3 regions of the Thioalkalivibrio sp. ALE10 genome follow, and region 2 is predicted to be linked to each of the others. Evidence: riboswitches for the same ligand, from Rfam matches in the RefSeq annotation. Region 2 holds a riboswitch; each other region holds the start of a gene.
The links. Region 2 has a riboswitch for cobalamin ahead of F788_RS0106275 (TonB-dependent receptor). Riboswitches for the same ligand answer to the same signal wherever they lie in the genome.
Positions count from the first base shown of each region.

Region 1: it holds a riboswitch for cobalamin, as region 2 does, so the genes downstream of both, F788_RS0106840 (porin) here and F788_RS0106275 (TonB-dependent receptor) in region 2, are expected to answer to the same signal.
Region 3: it holds a riboswitch for cobalamin, as region 2 does, so the genes downstream of both, F788_RS0106945 (TonB-dependent receptor domain-containing protein) here and F788_RS0106275 (TonB-dependent receptor) in region 2, are expected to answer to the same signal.

Region 1 is NZ_KB906452.1:75,179-82,783, forward strand. Features, by position in the region: gene F788_RS0106835 (cytochrome-c peroxidase) at 40-1,041, opposite strand; cobalamin riboswitch at 1,211-1,442, shown strand; gene F788_RS0106840 (porin) at 1,568-2,683, shown strand; gene F788_RS0106845 (cytochrome c) at 2,703-3,269, shown strand; gene cobM (precorrin-4 C(11)-methyltransferase) at 3,466-4,230, opposite strand; gene F788_RS0106855 (cobalamin biosynthesis protein) at 4,230-4,658, opposite strand; gene F788_RS0106860 (bifunctional cobalt-precorrin-7 (C(5))-methyltransferase/cobalt-precorrin-6B (C(15))-methyltransferase) at 4,688-5,923, opposite strand; gene F788_RS0106865 (cobalt-precorrin-6A reductase) at 5,928-6,746, shown strand; gene cobJ (precorrin-3B C(17)-methyltransferase) at 6,719-7,489, opposite strand; gene F788_RS0106875 (precorrin-2 C(20)-methyltransferase) at 7,486-7,605, opposite strand, start outside.
Region 2 is NZ_KB906451.1:402,758-410,362, forward strand. Features, by position in the region: partial or broken gene F788_RS13350 (esterase/lipase family protein) at 1-809, shown strand, start outside; gene F788_RS0106250 (hypothetical protein) at 1,243-3,408, opposite strand; gene F788_RS0106255 (universal stress protein) at 3,538-3,957, shown strand; gene F788_RS0106260 (DUF3634 family protein) at 3,957-4,295, shown strand; partial or broken gene F788_RS13355 (heme-binding protein) at 4,338-4,798, opposite strand; gene F788_RS0106270 (hypothetical protein) at 4,976-5,467, opposite strand; cobalamin riboswitch at 5,986-6,205, shown strand; gene F788_RS0106275 (TonB-dependent receptor) at 6,309-6,629, shown strand; gene F788_RS0106280 (rhodanese-like domain-containing protein) at 6,725-7,096, opposite strand; gene F788_RS0106285 (MFS transporter) at 7,202-7,605, shown strand, end outside.
Region 3 is NZ_KB906452.1:94,202-101,806, reverse strand. Features, by position in the region: gene F788_RS0106950 (hypothetical protein) at 1-1,469, shown strand, start outside; cobalamin riboswitch at 1,525-1,780, shown strand; gene F788_RS0106945 (TonB-dependent receptor domain-containing protein) at 1,933-3,771, shown strand; gene F788_RS0106940 (cob(I)yrinic acid a,c-diamide adenosyltransferase) at 3,776-4,342, shown strand; gene F788_RS0106935 (cobaltochelatase subunit CobN) at 4,503-7,605, shown strand, end outside.

The sequences.
Region 1 (7,605 bases), on a different contig from region 2:
AAGGGGGCATCAGCGTTCAGCCGCCGAGCCCCCGATGGATCACGGCAGGGCCGGGATGGTGACGTCCGGCATCTCGCCGGTCAGGGCGTGCATGAACGCCTCGATGTCTTCCAGCTCGTCTTCCGTGAAGTCGGTGTCCAGCATCTCCTGACCCATGATTTCAATGGCTTCCTTCAGGGTCTCGGTCTCGCCATTGTTCATGTAGGGGTAGGTCAGGGCCACGTTGCGCAGCGTCGGGGTCTTGAAGGCGTACTTGTCGCGTTCCTCCCCGGTCACCAGATAGCGCCCCTTGTCCTCGGAACCCGGCACCTGGATCTGGTGGAAATTCGAGTCCGTCAGCGCCGGGCCGCGATGGCAGGCCACGCAGCCGTTATCCGCGAACAGGGCCATGCCGCGCTTCTGCTGCTCGCTCATCGCGTCCTCGTCACCCACCAGCCAGCGGTCCAGATCGGAGTTCGGCGTATTCAGGGTACGCTGGAACGAAGCCAGGGCCTTGGCCACGTGATCGGTGTTCACGACGTTGTCGCCGTCATAATCCGGGTACGCCGCGTCGAACATCTCGATGTACTCGGGGAACTCCTCCAGGCGCGCGATCGCCTCCTCCAGCGGCATGGCCATCTCCACTGCATCCTGGATCGGCCCCAGGGCCTGGCCTTCCAGGTCATCCTCGCGGCCGTCCCAGAACTGGGCCTCGAAGAACCCGGAGTTCAGCACCGTCGGACTGTTGCGTTCGCCCACCTGGCCGGCATGCCCGGTCGCGCGCGGGATGCGGTCAGCCCAGCCCAGCGCGGGGTTGTGGCAGGTCGCGCAGGAAATGACGCCCGAGCTGGAGATGCGCGGCTCGAAGAACAGGAACTTGCCCAGCTCCACCTTCTCGTCGGTCAGGGAATTGTCGGCCGGGATCGGCGGCAGGGCCGGCAGCGGCTCGAACATGTCGCGGTATTGATCGTAATCGCCGGCGAACGTCGGGGCGGAGAGGCCCAGGGCCACGGCCGTACAGGCCGAGACGAGCAGCCCCCGGAAAATGCGCTTCTTCTGCATGGTTCGCTCCTTTTTATTGGTCTGGATGCGGCCCGGCTGCAAACCGTCACCACATGGACTCAGTCTAAAAGAAATACCCCCATCACGGGCCGGCCGGGTGGTGCAATCCTGCGTAACCTTGATACAGATCAACCCGGCTCCGCCCTTGCCCGCGTGACGGGACGCGGTTACAGTCCGCCCGCCTTCAGGTGCCCCGGCCCACGACGCCGGGGATAATCGGGAAGCCGGTGCGTGAATCGACGTTCACAATGCCGGCACTGCCCCCGCAACGGTAGGTGAAGACAGGCGGATCCAGTGCCACTGCGGCGCATCCACGGGATGCCCGCGGGAAGGCGATCCGCCCGGGATGTCCTGCATCCCCTTCGCGAGTCCGGAGACCGGCCTGGAGGAAACCCGACGCCGCGGCGGGCGGCCGAGCGGGCCGGGGCCGGCGTGTCCGCCCCTTCCCCCCTGCTCCCTTGCCCGACTGCCGGCGTCGTTTCATCCACGGCGTGCGGGGTCGCACGTCCAGGGGAGCAACACAACAATGAAAAGGACCCAACCTCAGCCGGGGCGGCCTGCCGTGCCGGCCCTGGTTACCCTGTGCCTGGTGACGGCCACGGGCATCGCGCCGGCGCAGGCCGGTTTCGAATTCGGCGACGCGGAAGACGGCCTGCAGGTCACCCTGGATCCGCTGATCCAGGGCCGTTACAGCTACGAGCATGACCCGGACGGCTCCAGCAGCGAATTCGATTTCCGGCGCGCCTGGCTGGACACCTCGGGCACCCTGTTCCACCCCGAACTGAGCTTTCGCCTGCAGCCGGATTTCAGCAGCGGCGAGCTGTCCATGCGCGACATCTGGCTGCAGTACGGCCCGGGCGAACACCTGGGCCTGCGGGCCGGCCAGTTCACCGTCCCCTTCGGTCTGGCGCGGGACATCGGCGGCCCCAACCGCCTGTTCACCGAACTGAGCATCGCCGGCAACCAGTTCGAGATCCCGGCAGGACGCGACACCGGCCTCGCCCTGCTGGGTGGCGCGGGCGACGACCGCGCCTGGGCGGTCGGGATATTCGATGGCCGCGGGCGCCTGGATCAGCGCGACGACCGGCCCTCCACCTCCGGGCACCTGTTCAGCGCCCGTGGCGCCTGGGCCCCGGTGGGCTCGGTCCCGCGCGACAACACCACGGTGGGCCGGGCCGTGGAGCGCACCGTTGCCCTGGGCGCCGGCCTGCAGGCCGCCAGCCGCAACCACCTGCGCGACTGGAGCCGCGGGCAGGAGGACACGGTCGACCGGCAGCGCGCCGACTGGGTCACCGCCACCGCCGATGCGGTGGTCAAGTTCGGCCATACCTCGCTGTCGCTGGCGGCCTACCGCCGCAATGTCTCCCCCGACCGCACCGCGAGCTACCACGACCTGGGCGCCGAGCTGGAACTGGCGCAGTCGCTGCCGCTGGAGGGCCTCGAGCTCGCCGCTCGCCACGCGGTACTGCGCCACGACGCCGGCGACGACCTGGACGGCGACGAGCGCTGGCAGCGCGAATGGGGCGCCGGCCTTAACTGGTACCACCGGGGGCAGCGGCAGAAGACCCAGCTCATGTGGCTGGACCGCGACACCGACACCTCGAACTGGCAGCTGCACCTGCAGCACCAGTTCCGCTTCTGAACGAACAGGGAGAATCGCCATGAAACGGATGCCATCCACGCGCCGGTCGCTGACGGCCGGCCTGTCGCTGGCCCTGCTGCTCGCAGCGGCCGGCACCGCAGGCGCGGAAGACGAGATCAGCGTGCCGATGCCGGGCCCCTGGGGGAACGACTTTGCGGAGACCCTGGACGATCCGGCCGGGGTGGACGCCACCGAGGCCTTCAAGCGCTTTCGCCAGCAGAGCATGCAGGCTACCTCGGCGACCTACCGCAGCATCGAGCAGATCCTGCGCTACGACGCACCGTTCGCCGAACGTCTGCCCGAGCTGGCCGACGAACTCGCGCGCGGGGCCGCCGACATCGACACCTGGTTCGCCCGCGAGACACCGGCGCCCGACGGCGAACCCGGGGCCCTGCCCGCGGTCTGGGAGGCTCCGGAGTTCGCCGACTACAAGGCGGCCTACCGCGAGGCGACCACGGAACTGCAACGCAAGGTCGAGGCGGCCGACGACCTGGAGGACGAGGGCTTTCAGCTACGCGCCACCGAGGCCCTGAACGGCGTGCGCCACCAGTGCCTCGCCTGCCACGACAACTTCCGCCGCCGCTGAACCACGCGGGAAAACGCGGGCCGCCGCCCGGCGGTCCCCTTTCCGTTATCCTGACCAGGGGCGCCCCACCTTCGCCTGCAAGCAGGCTCCTACAAGTTCGCGACGATGTAGGAGCCTGCTTGCAGGCGAAAAGCCCCGTGTCCCACGACACTCACCGGCGTGATCCCTGCCTGCGGAAGATCGGGGGCACCGCCGCTTAGTCCCCGTCCATGCCGCGGTAACGGCGCACGTGCGCCGGGTCATACAGCGCACTGTCGCGGAAATCGCCCGGGTCCAGCGCCGGGCCCACCAGGATCAGCGCCGAGCGCCGCGTGGTCAGGGCCTGCGCCCGTTCCGCGATATTCCCCAGCGTACCGCGCACCACGGTCTCGTCCGGCCAGCTGGCGCGGAAGACGATCGCCACCGGGCAGTCGCAGCCATAGTGCGGCCGCAGGTCCTCGACCACGGTCTCGATATTGTGCAGCGACAGGTGGATCGCGAGGGTCGCCCCGGTGGCGGCAAAGCTCGCCAGCCGTTCGCGCTCCGGCATGGAGGACGCCCGTCCCGGCGTGCGCGTCAGGACTACCGACTGCGCCACCTCCGGCACCGTCAGTTCCCGCCCCAGGGTCGCGGCGGCGGCGGAGAATGCCGGCACGCCGGGCGTGATGCTGTACTCGATCCCGGCCGCCTCCAGCCGGCGGATCTGCTCGCCCAGCGCGCTGTAGACCGACAGGTCGCCGGAGTGCAGGCGCGCCACGTCCTGGCCCGCCGCGTGGGCGCATTCGATCTCCTCCATGATCGCGTCCAGCGTCAGCGGCGCGGTGTTGACCACGCGCGCCCCCTCCGGGGCATGCTCCAGCACCGCCTCCGGCACCAGCGAACCGGCATACAGGCACACCGGGCAGGCCGCGATGCGATCGCGCCCGCGCAAGGTCAGCAGATCGGCCGCACCCGGCCCCGCTCCGACAAAATGAACCGTCATCACCCCTCCTCGAAAAGCTCGTCCGTCCCGTTCACCATGCGCACCGCGACCGCGCAGCTCGCCCGCGCGGAGAGCCGCCGCGGCAGCAGCAGGCGCGCCCCGTCGCCGGCCACCGCCAGCGCCGCCGCCTCCGCCACCGAACCGACCCCGGCGACGGCACGCGAGCGCGCCGAGTCCGTGGACAGGGCCGCGTTGCGCGCGGCCAGCGCGGCCGCCGACGCGAACACCGGCTCCAGCTCCAGGTCGCGCGCGGCCCTCCACAGCACCGGGCTGTCACCCTTGTGCGCCGGGGCCGCCAGCAGCCGGATCTCGATCGCCTCGCCGCCCCCCACCCGCAACCCGGTATGCGCCTCGGCCAGCATCTCGCGGACCAGTGCCTCCAGCTCGCCGGCCGTGCAGGCCGAGGCGAAGCCGACGCCGGGGGTCACCCGGACACGCGCCCCGCTCGGCGTTTCCCTCAGCTCCGGCGCAGCGACCACAGGGTCACCGGCCGCAACGGCTGCCAGCCGGCCATGCCGCCCAGCGGCTCCGCGCGGCTGACGTTGATCCGCGTGAGCTCGCCGCCGTGGCGCTCGTGCGCCGCCGCCAGCACCGCGTCCCCTTCCACGGTCACGCTGCTGGCGACCAGCCGCCCGCCCGGGCGCAGCTGGTCGATGCAGTGCTCCACCAGCCCCGGCGTGGTCAGCCCGCCGCCGATGAAGATCGCATCGGGTGGCGGCAGGTCTCCCAGTGCCTCCGGCGCCCGCCCGTGGATGCACCGCAGCGCCGCCACCCCCAGCGTGCTCGCGTTGCGCGCGATGCGTTCCAGGCGCTCCGCGCGCGGCTCGATGGCCACGGCGGTGTTGGCCGGATCCGCCAGCATCCACTCGATGCCGATGGCACCGGAGCCGGCGCCCACGTCCCACAGCTGCTCGCCGCGTCCGGGCGCCAGCAGGGCCAGCGCCACCGCCCGCACCTCGCGCTTGGTAATCTGCCCGTCCTGCTCGAACTGCGCCTCCGGCCGGCCGGCACTGGCCGCCAGCACCTGCGCCGCCGGATCGGCCCGGCACTCCAGCGCCACGGTGTTCAGCGCCTCGATCGCGACCTCCGGCCAGGCCCCGGCGCGCGCGCGGACGACCGCCTCGCGGTCCGCGCCCAGGGACTGCAGTACGGTCAGGGTGGAATCGCCGAAGCCGAGCCCGGTCAGCCAGTGCGCCAGTTCCGCCGGGGTATCCCCGTCGCGGCTCAGGATCAGCAGTCGCGCGCCGTCATGCAGCCAGGGCCGCAGCACCTCCATCGGCCGGCCGTGCACCGACAGGCAGCGGGTCTGCTGCAGCGGCCAGCCCATGCGCGCGGCGGCCAGACTGAACGCCGAGGGCGCCGGCCAGACGCAGGTCTGCGCGACCGGAAAACGCCGCATCAGGGTCGCACCCACCCCGAACCAGAAGGGGTCGCCGCTGGCGAGCACGCACAGCGGCTGACCGGCGCGCGCCTCGATCCAGTCCAGCGCGGTCTCCAGCGGCGACGGCCACACCAGGCGCTCCTGCCCCGGCCGCTCCGGCAACATCTCCAGATGCCGTGCGCCGCCGATCACCGTCGCCGCCGTGTCCAGCACCATGCGGGCATCCGGGGCCAGCCCGGCGAGCCCCTCCGCGCCCACGCCGACGATGTTCAGCCATGGCGCTCGCTCCTCGTTGGTGGCTAGACTGGTCATCCTCATGAGCTCCCGTTCATCCACCGATACCGGCCCCGGGGCGGCGCGCCCGCGGCAGATCCTGCTGCTGGGCGGCACCACCGAGGCCGCGGCGCTGGAACCGCTGCTGGACGGCCACCCGCGGCTGCACGCCACCGTGTCGCTGGCCGGACGCACGCGCAGGCCCGCACCCTCGCGACTGCCGCGGCGCACGGGCGGGTTCGGCGGCGCCGACGGCCTCGCCGCCTGGCTGCGCGACCACGCGATCGACGCCGTGGTCGACGCCACCCACCCGTTCGCGCGGCAGATCTCGGCCAATGCCGTCACGGCCGCACGCAACACCGGCATCCCGCTGGCCCGGCTGACCCGGCCGCCGTGGGAGGCCGGACCCGAGGACCGCTGGATCCGCGCTCCCGATCTCGCGGCCGCCGCCCGCGCGCTCCCCGGCCTCGGCCGGCGCGTGCTCATCACCACCGGGCGCCAGCACCTGGAGGCCTTCGCGGCCGCGCCCGAGCTGGACTACGTGATCCGCACCATCGACCCGCCGGAACCGCCGCCGGCGCTGCCCCGGGTCACCTGGCTGCGGGCCCGCGGCCCGTTCAGCCTGGCCGACGAGCACCGGCTGCTGGAGACCCACGCCATCGACGTGCTGGTCACCAAGGACAGCGGCGGCGCGGCCACCGCTCCCAAGCTGCAGGCCGCGCGCGAACGCGGCATCCCGGTGGTGATGGTGGACCGGCCGCCGGACGCCCCCGGGGTGCCCCGCTTCCACGCCCCGCAGGCGGCCCTGGAGTGGCTGGAAGGCCTCGCGCGCGTTCACCGCGACTCCGCCGACTCGACATAGCGCGGGGTGTACACGTGGCGCCGGCCGGAGGGGCGCTCCAGCACCCGGGTGGAGGCGGCGCCGACGATCACCAGCGTGCTCATGTTGGCCGCCGCCGGATCCACTTCGCCGAGGGTGGAGACCCGCAGCTCCTCCCGCTCGCCGCGGCCCACCGCGGTGGCCAGCACCACCAGGGTGTCCGGGCCCTGGACCTCGCGCACGATGTCCAGCGCCGCGCCCAGCTGCCACGGTCGCGCGCGCGAGATCGGGTTGTAGAAGGCCATGGCGAAGTCGGCCTCGGCCGCCAGCCGCACCCGGCGCCGGATCAGCGACCACGGCTTGAGATTGTCCGACAGCGAGATCGCGCAGAAATCGTTGCCCAGCGGCGCCCCCAGCCGCGCCGCGGCCGCCTGCATCGCCGACACCCCGGGCAGCACCTCCACCGCCACCGCATCCCAGCGGCCCAGCTCCGCGCCTTCCAGGGCCTCGAACACCGCCGCGGCCATCGCGAACACCCCGGGATCCCCGCCGGAGACCACCGCCACATCGCGCCCCTCGGCGGCCATGTCCAGCGCATGCGCCGCGCGCGCCAGTTCCTCGCGGTTGTCGGAGGCATGCACGCGGTGATGCGCCCCGGCCACGCGCTCCAGATACGGCCCGTAGCCCACCAGATCGGTGGCATCCGCGAGCAGCGCGGTCACCTCCGGCGTGATCCATTCGGGGCCGGCCGGCCCGACCCCGACCACGGTCAGACGCCCGCTCATCGCCGCACCCCCTCGCCGTGGATCACGATCAGGGAGAAATACGGCGCTTCCCCGGACGTCTCCTCGAGCGCCTCGGCCAGCGGCCGCACGCGTTCCTCATCGAAGCTCGCGCGTTC
Region 2 (7,605 bases):
CTCCGGATGCCATCCTGCTGCACGGACTGGACGAGCCCGGCAACATCTGGGACGAACTGGCGGTGGCGCTGGACGGGGCAGCCTTCAACCCCTGGGAGTTCCGCTACCCCAACGACCAGGCGATCGACCGCAGCACCGACCTGCTGGCGGAACACTGGGAAGACCTGGACGCCGATCATCCGGTCATCCTGATCGGCCATTCCATGGGTGGTCTGGTCATCCGCGATTTCATCACCCGCTGGCGGCACCCGGACGACGGCGAGCCGCGCATCGGGGGCCCGCCGGTGGACGGCGTGATCCTGATCGCCACGCCCAACCACGGCTCGGAATGGGCGCGGCTGCGCATGTGGCTGGAGCTGCGCGAATGGTTCGCCGATATCCGCGAGGAGCGGTTCTCGCTGTTCGCCGGGCTGCGCGACGGCACCGGCGCGGCCAAGATCGACCTGCGCCCGGACAGCCGGTTCCTGACCGAGCTCAACGCCCGCCCGTGGCCCGACGACATTCCGGTACGCATCATCGGCGGCGTGCTGGCCGAACCCACGCCCGCAATGGAACGCGGCCTGCAGCAGATGGGGGAACAGCTGGACGCCCCCGAGCTGCCCCGGCGCATCGCCGACTGGCTGGGCCAGACCGGCGAAGGCCTGGGCGACGGCGTGGTCCCGGTCGACTCCCTGGCCCTGGAGGGGCACCCGGAACCGCTGGTCGTGGAAGGCTCGCACCGCGGCCTGCTGGTACCCACCCCGCTCACGGACACCCCGCCGGCGATCGAGCCCGTGCTGGAGATCCTGGAGCAGTGGCGCGGAGAACCGGATGATGCCCGCGCGCTGGCGGGCCTGGACGAGGCCCGTATGGTCTGGGACATCACCAACGAGCGCCCGGAGCACCTGATCGCGCGCATCAGCATTATCGAGAAGACCCTGGAGTCCGTGCGTGCGCAGGACGTGCGCGCGGACATGATCCTGAGCTTTCGCGATGCGGCCACCGCCCTGCTGGTCACGCGCGACGACCACCTCCCGCTGGAAGACGCCACCGCGGCCGGCCACGTGCGCGACCGCCTGGCGCGGCTGGCCGCGCAGGACGGCGTACGGCTGAAGGCCGATGCCGCGAGCCTGCGCCGCCTGGACCTGGCCCCGGAGGACCTGCCGGACTTCATACGGCCGGTGGAACAGGCCCCGATCGCCATGCTGCGCTGGCGCGCCGAGGGCTACACCATCCTCGACGCCACCTATTGATAGAACGAACCTAGCCCGGCAGGTCCGCCTGGTTGTGGCGCAGGAGGGAACGCCAGTAGCGGTTGGCGTCGGACAGGATGTGCGTCGCCGCGCCCACCAGCTCGCGCAGTTCCTCGGTGCGCATCCAGCGGGTCTGCTCCACGGCGTAGTCCGCCTGCACCTGCTTGTGCAGGGCGAAGGCCTCCTCGAGGGTACGAAGCTGGCGCCACACCTGGCCGGACATCGCCGACATGCGCACGACCTCGTTCTGCGCGAGGATGCCGTGGATGGCCGCGCCCCAGGCGGGGAAGAACGCGGTAAAGAACAGGCTCCACGGAAGGTGGAAAAAGAAATGCAGCGTGACCACCAGGAAGGTCGCGAAGAACAGCGTGAACGCAAGCCGGTGCAGGTACTTGTGGTTCATCTCCAGGTTGTGGGCCGAGCGGCGGTAATACTCGCGATGCTCGTCCAGCACGTCGTGGATGTAATCCAGCGCCGCCTCGTTGTGCTCGCTCATCCGGTAGGGCACGCGGCCACGGCGGTCCTGCGGCATGCCCTCGGCCACCAGCAGACGCTGCAGCACCCACAGTTCGGCGCTCTCCAGCTCCGAATGCAGTTCCAGGGGGCGGCCCTCGGGACGGCGGTTCTCCGGCCGCCAGTACGGTGCGGAAAACGTCTTCGGGAGCACCAGTAACGGATACCCCAGACGCAGATAACGCAGCTGCTCGGCGAGGAAGCGAAAGCGGATCCAGTGTCCGTGATGATCGCGGTAACGGGCCTTCAGCACGCGCCGCACGATGAAATGCAGCAGCACGAACTCCACCGCGATCCAGAAATAAGGCACCTCGCCGGGCGTCGCCGGCCACACCTGCAGGGCCCCGGCCACCGCGGCGAACACCGCCATCGCCGCCGCGTAGTAGATCATCCAGGTGTCGTCCTGGTGGCGCGTGGCAAAGATGCCCGCCTGCTCGTCGGACCAGTTGAAGAAGTGCTCGAACGCCGGTTCGCGGATCGGGTGCTCGGCCTCGCGCTCGGGACTCGGACGCACCGCGTTGTAGCGGTTGCCCCGGGACGGCGCCGGGCGCAGGGCCCGCAGTGCCCCGCGGAGGTCGAGCATGGCCAGCGCGGAGGATGCCGCATGCAGACGGTTCACCACCCAGTGGCGGCGCACTTCGTCACGGGCATCGGTCTGCAGCAGTTCCACCACACGCGAGGGCTGGCTGCGCGCCGGGGGCTCCAGCATCGCGTGCAGCCACATCCAGCTGCCGGTCACCCAGTTCCATAACCCCGGCGGACGCCGGCGACGTCGGGCCAGCCCCACCAGGCCCAGCAGCCACAGCCCCCACCAGACCACGTAGTGCCCCACCCCCACCTGGTCATCGATCCGCCGGATCAGGCGATTCTCGGTGGTGGTCTCGTCGAGGGCCGGGGTGAACGGACACAGGATGCGTTCCAGCCACTCGTCGATCCGGCGGGAGTCGAGCTCCACCGGGTCGAACAGCGACAGCAGCGCCGCCGGGGTCACTTCCATCACGTCCAGGCGGGTCAGCGCCGCGTCGGTCACCCGGGCCGCCGTCAGCATCATCAGCTGTGGCGTGTCCTGCTCCGGGTCCAGATACAGCAGCAGGACCCCCTGTCGGCGCATCACCGCGTCGCGGATCATCTGCCCCGCGCCACTGGTGACCTCGTGGGGTTCCTGACCGTCCCACACGGCCACCAGCATGTCCGAAAACGTCAGCGCCAGGTCATCCCGCAGGCGGTGCACCGACTCGGGCGGGTCCTCCGCACCATGAACGGGCTCGGCCCCCAGCACCACGCCACGGCGGGCATGCGCTCCCGGCTCGCCGGCCGTCTCGGGGCTGGTGGACATCAGATGCAGGTCCACATCCAGGCGCGCGGCCGCGGACCGCGCCAGCTCGTTGGTCCCGGTGGCACGCCCGGTGATCAGCCGCATCACCGGCGATACGTCCGCGTACACCGCATCGGTACTGGCGAAACGTTCCGCGGCCGCGCCGTACAGCCGCCGCAGCACCCGCTCCAGGGTGGCCTGCAGACTGGCCCGGCGGGCTTCGGTATCTCCGTGCGACAGCCAGTTGCGCTCCAGCCGCTGCCCGCGGTGCCCCCCCACCAGTACGGAGAACGCCGGGGTCAGCCGGACCTTGTACGGGTCTTCCCCGCCCCCTGTTTCCGCTGCCAACGCATATCCTCCGGGACGAAAACTGTGAAACCATATCACCGTGGCCGTCAGCCGACTGCCCCGCCCCGCCGGAATCTGCTATACGGCTGGAAGGTCGGGCGGGCCGACCGAACCGTTAAGGGAGCAACCATGTTTGAACGAATCATGATCCCGGTGGATCTCGAACACACCGACAAGCTGCAGAACAGCCTCGAAATCGCGGCCAGGATGGCACGGGAGTACGACGCCACGGTGTACTACGTGACGGTTTCGGGGAGCCTGGCCAACCGTGCCGCCCGGACCCCGGAGGAAATGGAAAGGCATCTGGCGGACTTCGCCCGCGAACAGGGCGAGAAATACGGCATTCGCACCGATTCGAAGCTGATGCACAGCAACGACGTGGCGGTGGAGCTGGATGACAAGCTGGCTCAGGCGCAGAAGGAACTGGATGCCAACCTGGTGGTGATGGCCTCGCACATCCCGGGCGTGGCCGACCGGTTGCATCTGATCAGTTCGAATGCGGGTGAGCTCGCCCGGCGCCTCCCGGTTTCGGTCTTCGTGCTGCGCTGATGATGTTTATCGCCTTTGTGCTGATGATCGGCTTTCTGATCATCGCCGCCGTTCTGCTGGTATGGCAGGTGAGCATCCTCTTCAGCGTGGTGATCGAAGAAGACGGCAGCGTGCACACCACCCGCGGGGATCCGCCGCGCAATTTCCTGCACGCGGTGCGCGAGGTGGTCAGCCGCCACGGGCTGCAGGGCGGCAGGATCACCGCGGTGCGTGGCCGCGACGGCGTTCGCGTGCGCTGTTCGCGCCGTGTGCCGGAAGAGGCCCGTGCGCATCTGCAGGCGGCGGCGGAGCGGGTCAAGGTCGGCCGCCGCCGGCGCGGGCGCAAGAAGCGCCGCTGAAACCGGCCCTCCCCGGTACGGGCAGGGCCGGATAATGCACCGTCAGAGCAGATCGTCCTGGATGGCGTCGATCGCATCCATGGCGCACTGGTGGTCGACCTCGCCGCTGGGACTGCCCGACACCCCGATGCCCGCGACGATGCGCCCGTCGGAGGTGACCTGAGCGCCGCCGCCGAGGATGGTGACGTTGGGCAGGTGCTGGATGCCGTAGCTGACCTCGCCCGGGAAGGCATCATCGCGCAGCTCCAGCGTATCGGTACGGAAGCTGACCGCCGTCCAGGCCTTGCTCTGTGCAGTGCCAACGGTGTGCGGACCGGCGAACCGATCCCGCTTGAGGGCCTGGGTCGTCCCGAAGCGGTCGACCACCGCCGCGGTCACCTGTGCGTTGCGACACGACAGGCATCTACCGCGGCCTCGACGGCCTTGGTCGCGATTTCGGGTGTCAGGCTGGGGGTGTTGAACGTGGCCGAATCGGCATGAACGGGCGCGGCGGCCAGAGTCATCAGGCCGCCGGCCAACAGTGCTGAACGCATGGATGGGGACATATCAACCTCCAGGGTTGTGTGGACTCCACCCATTCTTGTAGGCCCCGTACGGGGATTTGGCAAGCTCCGTTTCGGGACGCCCGCCACGTTCCGGTCCGGCTCAACGGTTTCCGCAACCGGCGCGGCCGACCGCCATCAGGCCACCCGGCCGACCCGCTCGGACACCGCATCATCGGCTATCACCGGCGGGTACTGGCGAGCGAGCTCGCGCGCCGCCAGCACGAAGGTGTTCACCTGCGTGGCGTGCTCGCGCAGCTTGTGCGCCAGACCCGGGTCCTCGCTGACCTCGTCCACCACCACGCCGTCCGGGCGCTCTTCCACGTGCACTTCGATGCGCCCGCGCTGCTCGAAAAGGGTGCGGTACAGCGGATCACGGTCGCGCAAGTGTGCGCTCTCGCGCAGCCGCCGATGCAGTTCCGGCACGTGCACCCGCAGCAGCGCGGCCAGTTCAGGGTCCGTTGCCGTCGTCACTGTCCGGGTACCACCCTCGATGAACTCCAGCTCCCTCCGGATTGCGTCGTGGGACTCCAGCAGGCGCTGAAAGACCACCTGCTCACGCTCGTGCTGCTTGCGGGCTTCGGCGTCCAGGTGACCGCCGCAATCGATCATTCTCAGGTGCATCGTCATGGTCTGTCGGCCTCTTGCTGATGATCCTGCCCGGAAGAAGCAATCTCCCTGCCAACTCGTATTTCCCGCCATGACGCGGCCACATGCCGATGCCGCCGATCCGGTCACGCCCTGAACTGCGAATATTGGCAGCTGCTAATACAAGAAAATGCCACCCGTGACACCCGAACGCTCGCAAGTTACTGTCAAAAGGGGAAAATCATCTCCAAAAAATTTTCGAATATGTATTGATTCCAATTTGCGGCCGTGTATAATTCCCATTGTCGAGTCGACGGCAGCTCAGCGTCGGTTCGCCATGCAGGGGCCCCCTGGCCCCTTCTCTCCTCCATCTCTTCTGGATTTTGCCGTCGGCTCTCGGTGCCCCCGCACCGACCCGGCGGCCCTTTTTTAAATCCGTCCGATCGGATCCCGAAGCAAACCACATGCCAGGCACTGGCCGCCGCGACCGTGGGTCACCCGGACACTGTTGGTTTGACACCACACATTAGTTCTCACTAATATTCCGTCTCCCCCGGGTGCTTCGTCGCCATCCCGACGACGAGTGAAACGGGAAGTCCGGTGCGTGCCCGGCCTCGACCTGCGCACAAGTCCGGCGCTGCCCCCGCAACGGTAGGCGGGTCACGGCAGACCCTCGCGAACCACTGCGAAGAACGCGTCCGTTCAGGGCGTACTTCGCGGGAAGGTGGTCTGCCCCGGAGCCAACGGCTCCAGCCCGCGAGCCCGGAGGACAACGGAGAACCGCGGGGAGCGGTATCACCGGGCGGATCGGCATCGCCGGCGACCTGCGCCTGGGCGGACTTCAAGTCTCAGGTGGAGCTGCGCTTGGGGGGGGGGCACCTGGATGGATGCGATCGATCGGGAAAGCGGGGAGACCCTGACCGACACGCCGGAACTCACCATGGTGGCGAGCGCACTGTGGACGCCCACGGAAGAATTGCGCCTGCAGCTGCGCAGCCGCTACGTGGATGAGGTACGCGTGGCCGGGGACGAATGGGATCGCTCGTTCACCCTGACCAGTCTGAACGTGGAGTACGCGCCGGCGGCCTGGGAGGACGTCACCCTGCGCGGTGGGATCGACAACCTGTTCGATGCCGACAATGAAAGTTCGCTGGCGGCGGATCCCGGCCGCTTCCTCCACGCCGGGGTCCGGTACGACTTCTAGGACGTCCGGTCCGGGGACCGGGAGGGCTGCCTTGATGGGCAGTTCTTCCCCCGGTTTTCATGTCGTTTCTGTCACCACATTGCTCATACGGAGGACTACCCCGGGTGCGGACTGGAACCGGACTCCGCGCAGTATTCCTGCCAGGCTGCCGATCCGCCGCGCAGCACGCGAGCGTCGATGTCCATCGCGCGCAGGCTCTCGGCCACCAGATGGGAGCGCCCGCGCCCGCCACAGAACACCACCACGGGCTGCGCCGGATCCTCCAGATGGGACTCGATGCTGGCCTCCAGCCTGGGCCGGGGGATGTTCACGGCCCCCTCGATGGACCCGGCCTCCACCTCCTCCGGCTGGCGCACGTCCACCAGCAGCAGCGGTTCGCCGGCCTCCCGCCAGCGCGCCAGCTCCGCCGGCTCCACGTGCGGCAGGGTCTGTTCCAGACGGGTGATGCGTTCTTCGAAACGGCTCATGACGATTCCTCGGGTATGATGGAGAGGTAATTCGAGCTTGCCGGCAGGCCGCCGGAGACCGCAACCTGAGCGGTACTCGTGCGCGATACCTCCGGTGGTGCCAACATGACCGACACTTCCGACGTCCGCAGGCCGGGCTTCGTCGCCCACATGGCGACGGTCTTCATCAACGCCCTCAACGACAACTTCTTCCGCCTGGTCGTCATCTTCATCGCCCTGCGCGAGTTCGTTGCCGAGGGCGAAGGCACGTTCTATTACAGCCTGGTCGGGTTCGTGTTTCTGCTGCCGTTCGTGCTGTTCTCGCCGTGGGCCGGCTACATCGCCGACCGTTACAGCAAGAAGGCGGTGATCGTCGCCACCCGCTCGGCCGAGGCCGTGGTGCTGCTGACCGCCGCGCTCATGCTGATCATCGACTACTTCCCCGGACTGCTGGTGACCGTGTTCCTGATGGGCCTGCAGAGCACCTTCTTCAGCCCGGTGAAGTTCGGCATCCTCCCGGAGATCGTGCG
Region 3 (7,605 bases), on a different contig from region 2:
CGCCGGACATGCGGCGGCGCCAGTCGGCGGCGGTGCTGCTGCACGAGGTGGAGGTCTCCCCGGAGGCGGTGGCGGTCGCGGTGCGCGAAATGACCGGCGACCCGACGCTGGCCTCCACCGCCGAGCAGATCGAGATCTATCGGCGTCTGGGGCTGCATGCGCGGGTCGCGGACCTGGTGGAGGCCACCGCCGACGCGCGCATGGCCGCGCTGGAGCGGCTGCACGCCGAGGATTCGGATCTCGCCGAGCTGCTGCGTGACCGCCTGCGCGGGGTCGCGCCGACGCGCGAGGACGGCGTGCGCCGCATCGACCAGTTTCTCGAACGCCTGTTCTCCGCGGCGGATGCGGATGACCTTACGCGCTGCACCCTGGATGATGTCCAGGCGATCTTCGTGCTCGCCTTCGAGCTGGTCAACGGGCGCCAGATCAAGCGCCTGAGTTTCGAATGGTCGGGGCCCTGGCAGCTGGGCCGGGCGCTGGACCGGCTGGAATACCAGAGCAACCGCTTCCGCGTGGCCCAGGCCGGGGTGATCAGCCGTCTCCGCTCGCTGGGGATGCTGCTGGCGCAGAGCGAGACCAGTGGCATCACCCAGCAGCATCTGCGCGAACCCCTGCCGGTCATGGGACAGCAGGTGCTGGCCGGCCTGCGGACCATGCTGGAGGCGGAGCCGGACGTAAAGAGCCCCGACGGCCGTATCCTGGGTGCCGCGATGTCGCAGGTGGAAGAACTGCGTGAAGCCCGGGACCGCCTGATGCAGGCGCAGAGCCGTTACGCCAATGCGGTGGAACGCTGGGAAAACCTGCGCCGGCGCGAACGGGACCGCAAGGGTGATCAGCGCTGGCAGAAGCGTTCGGCCCGGCGGATCCGGGTGTCGGAGGAGCTGATCGAACTGGACGATGATCAGAAGATCCGGCTGGCCGACGGTCTGTGCGAATATCTCGAGGAGCTGCAGATCCGGCGCGAGGGCGATTTCATCTTCTTCGGCAAGAAGCCGCTGGACGGCGATACCGCCAAGCGCATCGGCATCCAGCTGGCGCTGCTGCTCGACCCGCTGGTGGAGCTGAGCAACCCCAGTATCCAGCGGGCGATCTATTCCAGCCCCGCGGCCTATCTCGGCGGGCTGTACGTGGGCATGAGCGCCGACGCCAAGGCCGGGCTGGGCTCCGCCATGGTGCGCATGGTGCGCCAGGATCTCGGGCGTGCGGCGGAGTGGCTCGCGCTGCGCCTGACCCGGGTCTACCACCTGCCGCTGACCGACGGCATGCGCAGCTTTCTCGAGACCCACTACGGGGCCAACCCCGAGCGCCTGGCGATGCTGGCCCAGAACACCGGGGACGAGTCCCACCCGGTGGCCCTGCGTGCCGAGCGCTCGCCGGAATTCGACGCGATGGTCCAGGACAAGGAATGGGGCCGCCTGCTGCGTCGTGGCGCCCGCTATCGCCAGGCCGAGGAGACGCGGCAGACCTGAACGCCGCGCGGTCGGCCGGAGAGCACGGGTGGAAAATCAGGGGGGGGCTCATGTACCCTGCTCCCCGTTCCTCGGTGCCCTGGCGGTTTCGCCGCCGGGTTAAACGGGAAGTCCGGTGAGCGCCGCTTCGGCGCGAGTCCGGCGCTGCCCCCGCAACGGTGATCGAGCGCGGATCCATTCCGGAGTCCTTCGGCAGTGGATCCTCGAGGCTGGCGGCCGAATGCCACTGTGTCATGGACACGGGAAGGCGCCGCCCGCCGGGAATCTCCCGCTCGTCAGCCCGGAGACCGGCCGGGGAATGGTCGTGCGGCACGCGGAGGGCGTGCGAGACGGATGACCGTTCCCGCCACGGGTCCCCGTACCCGTTTCCCGCCGGGAATGCGTTCCTCGTCTTCCTCCCTCGCGCCGGCGCGATCCCCGTGAACCAGCGGCGTGCGGGCGGCTCGCCGGGAGATCCGAAGACATGAAACGCAGTATCCTTTCCGCAGCCATCGTTGCAGCCGTGTCCCCGGCCGTGGCCGACGAGGCGCCGGGCACCGACTCCGACTCCGCGACCCTGGAACCCGTTCAGGTCACTGCGACCCGTCTCAGCCAGACCGTGGACGAGGCCCTGGCCTCGGTGACGGTCATCGACCGCGAAGAGATCGAACGCCTGCAGCCGCGCCAGTTCACCGATCTGGTGGAGGGGCGCGCCGGGGTCTCGGTGGCGGGTAATGGCCCGTTCGGCAAGACGTCCAGTGTCTTCCTTCGGGGAACGAACTCCGATCACCACCTGATGCTGATCGACGGCGTGCGCATGGGGTCGGCCACCACCGGCGGTGCCAGCTGGCAGTTCCTGCCGCCCGAGGAGATCGACCGCGTGGAGATCGTGCGCGGGCCGCGCACCTCCATCTACGGCTCCGATGCCATCGGCGGGGTGACCCAGGTCTTCAGCCGCGCGGGCCGCGAAGGTCCGCCGCGGGTCAATGCCTTCCTTGGCGCCGGCAGCTTCAGCACCTGGGAGGCCGGAATCGGTGTGGCCGGCGGCACCGGGCGCACCGATTACAGCCTGTCCGTCAGTATGTTCGATACCGAGGGCATCGACGTGCAGGACGACGTGGGTGACGACGATCCGGATGGCTATGACAACACCTCGCTGGCCGGCAAGGTTGCCCACCGCCTCGACAACGGGATCGAACTTTTCGGCAATGTCCTCTATTCCGAAGGCAATACCGAGTTCGATGGTTTCGAGGATGAAACCGATTTCGTCCACGCGGCGATGCAGGCCGGTCTCCGATTGCCCGTTCTTGGTCGCTGGGATACCGAGCTTGCAGTGGCCCATAGTCGGGACGAAAACGACAATTTCGCGGGGGGGTTTTTCTCTTCGAGATTCGATACGAAGCGGGATCAGCTGACCTGGCGCAACGATGTCCGCCTGGGTGAACTCACCGACCTGATCGCCGGGGTAGACGCCTACGAGGACCGGATCTCGAGTACCACGGATTACGACGAGGACTCGCGCTACAACGTAGGGGTCTATTCGGTCGTACGTACCCAGCTCGGCAACCACGATCTGGAAGGCTCGCTGCGCTACGACGACAATGAAGCGTTCGGCGAGAAGACCACCGGGCAGGTCGCCTGGGGCATGCAGGCAACCGACGCCCTGCGGCTGCGCGCCAGCTACGGCACCGCGTTCAAGGCACCCACCTTCAATGACCTTTACTGGCCCTTTTCCGACCCGGCGAGATTCCGCGGAAACCCGGACCTCGAACCGGAGGAGTCGGAGACGTTTGAGCTCGGGGCGAGGTACTCGGCGAGTCTCGCGTATGTCGACGTCGCGGTGTTCGAGACGCGCGTGGACGACCTCATTACCGGGTTCCCGGTGCGCGAAAATGTCGACGAGGCACGGATTCGCGGACTGGAAGTCGAGGGAGGCCACGACCTCGGTCCGTGGAATTCGCGGGTCTCGCTGACCCTGCTGGATACGGAAAATCGTGACACCGGCAATGAACTGCGTCGCCGTCCGCCGGCGTCAGCCCGTTTCGACCTGGACCGCCGGATCGGTGATTTCTCCGTGGGCGGTACGATCCTCGCCCGCAGCCGCAGCTACAACGATGCTGACAATGACGAGCGGCTCTCGGGCTACGGCACCATGAATCTGCGTGCGGCCTATCGATTTGATCCGGAATGGAGTATCGAGGCTTCGCTGTCGAATCTTTTCGATCGCGACTACGTGGTCGCGCGTGACTCGGTTAACGATGCCGATTACAACAACCCCGGCCGCGCCGCGTTCGTGAAACTGCGTTATCAGCAGCAGAGGTAAGGTCATGGGCAATCGACTGTCGAAGATCGCGACCCGCACGGGTGACGAGGGGCGTACCGGCCTGGGTGACGGCTCGCGCGTGGACAAGGACTCGCATCGCGTCGAAGCCTTTGGTGACGTGGACGAGCTGAACAGCGTCATCGGGCGGGTGCTGGTGCACGAGCTGCCCGAGGACGTACGGCGTTCGCTGTCGCTGATCCAGCATGAGCTGTTCGACCTGGGCGCGGAGCTGGCGGTGCCGGGGCATCAGGCCCTGCCGGAGGCGTCGGTGGAGCGCCTCGATGTCGAGCTCGAGGGCTTCAATGACGAGCTGCCGCCGCTGGAGGAGTTCATCCTCCCGGGGGGCGGCCCGGCCACCGCGGATTGCCATATTGCCCGCACCGTCTGCCGCCGCGCCGAGCGGCGGCTGGTCGCGGTCAATCACCACGAGGCCCTGCGGCCCAGCTCGCTGGCCTACCTCAACCGCCTGTCGGATCTGCTGTTCGTACTGTGCCGGGTGCTGGCGCGCCACGAGAACGGTTCCGAGGTCCTGTGGCAGCCCGCCGCTCGGCGCGAGGCCTCCGGCGGCTGATTCTGCCCGCGACGCCGTGACGGCGGATCCGCGAAGGCCCCGATCGACAACAGTGCCGCGACGCTGACGCGACCCGCGGTCGATCTCCTTTTCTTCACGCTCCGTCGGGACGCCTCGAGTGTCCCGGCGGCAGTGTGTGCACGTATCCGGGTGTTGAATGATGAGTACATGGAAAAAACGCTACCCCCTGTTGCTGGCGCTACTGCTGCCGGGGGTTCCGGCGGCGGACACGGACGCGTCCCCGCATATCCTCGGCATCGTCTCGGATCGCTCCGCCGCCGAGGTCACGGCCGGGGCGCATCGTTTCCTCGAGGCCTTCCCCGAATCCGACGTGCGCCTGCGTACGCCGGAGCAGCTGGCCGACAAGGATGACTCCGAGGTCACCGCGTTGTGGGAGGACGCGGACGCCGTGCTGGTGGCGGCGGTGCTGGGCGACGAGGTCGGCCGGCTGACGCGGCTGCTGCGCGAGCGCGGTCCGGATGCCGAAGTGCCGCTGCTGGCGATCAACAGCGACCGGCAGCTGACGGCGCTGACCCGGTTGCGGGGCGAGCGCGTGCTGGCCGGCCTGGAAGCCGACGAGCGGACCGAGCTGGCGACCAATCCGGATGCCGACGAGGATCCGCGCGAACACCTGCGGGAGCAGCGGCAGGCGTTTCCCGAACAGGCCGGCTGGCTCACCGGCCGGGCGTATTACCAGGGGCGTACGCCGGAGAGCATGGAGGGCCTGATGCGCTGGCTGGCCGCCGAGGCCGGCCACGACATCGACGTGCCGCAGCCGGATCCGCGCGAGACCATCCGTTTCTACCACGACGGCCGCGCGGTGGATGACGCCGCCGCAATGGATCTGGATGAACGCCCGGCGGTCGCCCTGCTGGACCTGGACACCGGCGACCGGCCGGGGGACCGTGCACTGCTGGATGCCGCCTGCGACGCGCTGGAATCGCGCGATCTGCAGTGCTTCGGCGTGCTGGCGCGCTGGGGCGGCGCCAGCCGGCAGGCGGTGGAGGACCTGGCGCAGTCGGCGGCACCCGCCGATCTCGCCGGCATCGTCTCCCTGCAGGACTTCGTGATCGGGGGCGGCGGTAATCGCGAGGCGGTTGCCGGGGCGCTGGGCGAGCTGGACGTGCCGGTGGTCAAGGGCCTGCGCCTGGCCTCGCGGAGCGAGGATGAATGGCGGGTCGCGCATGACGGCATCCCCTGGGACAGCATCCACTACCAGGTCGCCATGCCCGAACTGCAGGGCGTGAGCCAGCCCACGGTGCTGGCCGCCGCCGGCGAGCCCGAGATCGACGACCGCACCGGCGTGCGCCTGATGCTCTCCGAGCCGATCCGGGAACGGGTCGACGCGGTAGCCGAACGCATGGCCCGCTGGCAGCGCCTGCGCGAGCGCTCCAATGCCGACAAGCGCGTGGCCATCGTCTACTACAACCATCCGCCGGGGCGCCACAACATCGGCGCCGACAAGCTGGATGTCCCCGAGTCGCTGCTGGAGACCCTGGATCTGCTGCGCGACGCGGGCTACGACACCGGGGATCACCCGGAAGATGCCGAGGCCCTGCTGGACGATATCCAGGATCGCGGCGTCAACCTGCCCGAACATGCCGACGCGGCCGCCGACATCGCCGGCCGCGTGGCCAGCCTGGATGCGGAGACTTATCGTTCCTGGTTCGAGACCCTGCCGGAGACCGTACAGGCCGAACTGGTGCACGGTCCGGTGGGCTATCTGCACGAGCGGCTGCTCAAGGCCCGCGAACTGGGCGCGACCGACGCCGCCGAGCGCGCGCTGGAGAACGGCATCGGCGATCTGCGCCACATGGTGCAGAACTACTCGCATGACGCGCAGCAGCGTGCGCAGTCACTGATCGACCAGCTGGAGCGCGAGTGGGAGGCGCTGCTGGACGGCGGCGGCGACCTGGCGCAGGCGGAATCCCTGCGCGACGCTCTCACGCGCACCGGCATCCCGGGCCTGAGCGGCTGGGGCGAACCCCCGGGCGAGGCCATGACCCACGACGGGGCGATGCATTTCCCCGGGATCGAATACGGCAACGTGTTCATCGGCCCGCAGCCGCCGCGGGGCTGGGAAGTCAGCGAGCGCCTGCTGCACGCCAACACCACGTTCCCGCCCACCCATCAGTACGTGGGCTTCTACCACTGGCTGCGCGACCATTTCGAGGCGGATGCGCTGGTCTACATGGGGCGCCACTCCACCCGCGAATTCCTGCCGCGGCGCCGCGCCGGGCTGGCCCCGGACGACTATCCGGAACTCCTCGGCGGCCCGTTGCCGGTGCTGTATCCCTACATCGTCGATGGCGTGGGCGAGGGCATCCAGGCCAAGCGTCGCGCCCAGGGCGTGATCATCAGCCATCTGACGCCGGCGCTGGCGACCACCGAGCTCTACGACGACCTGCTGGAACTGCGCCAGCTGGTCGAAAGCTACGAGGCGAGCACCGATCCGAATTCGCCGACTCAGGCCCGTGCCGCGGAGACGCTGCTGGCCCGTATCGAGGAGCTTGGTCTGAGCGAGACCATCGAGGAGGCGATGGATGCCCACGACCACAGCCATGATCACGATCATGCGCATGATGGTGGTGACGACCACGGCCATGACCATGACCACGGCCATGACCATGATCACGGCCATGACCATGACCACGGGCATGACCATGACCACGGGCATGACCATGACCACGGGCATGACCATGATCACGATCACGGGCATGACCACGACCACGGGCACGATCATGACCACGGGCACGATCATGACCACGGGCACGATCATGACCACGGGCACGATCATGACCACGGACATGACCATGATCCGGCTCACGAGGGTGGTCTGGCGGACCTCGACGAGGAGCTGATGGTCCACGACATCGGTCACTGGGTGACCGACATGCAGGAGGAGCACATGCCCCTCGGACTGCATGTGCTGGCCCGCGACTGGGATGGCGAGGCCGTGGACACCATGCTCGACTCGATGGCCGGTGACGCGGAGCCGGACGCGGCGATGCGCGAGGCCCTGGAGGGTTCGCCCGCCAATGAGGGAGCGAACCTGCTGGCGGGGCTCGAGGGCCGCTTCGTGCCGCCGAGCCGCGGCAACGATCCGGTGCGCACCCCGGATGTGCTGCCCACCGGGCGCAATTTCCACGCCCTCTCCTCCGATCTGGTGCCCACTCGCATCGCCTGGAGCCTGGGCCAGGACCTGGCCGCGGATGCCCGCGAGCAGGGCGACCCCGAAGCCGAAGGCAGCGAGGCCGTGGTGC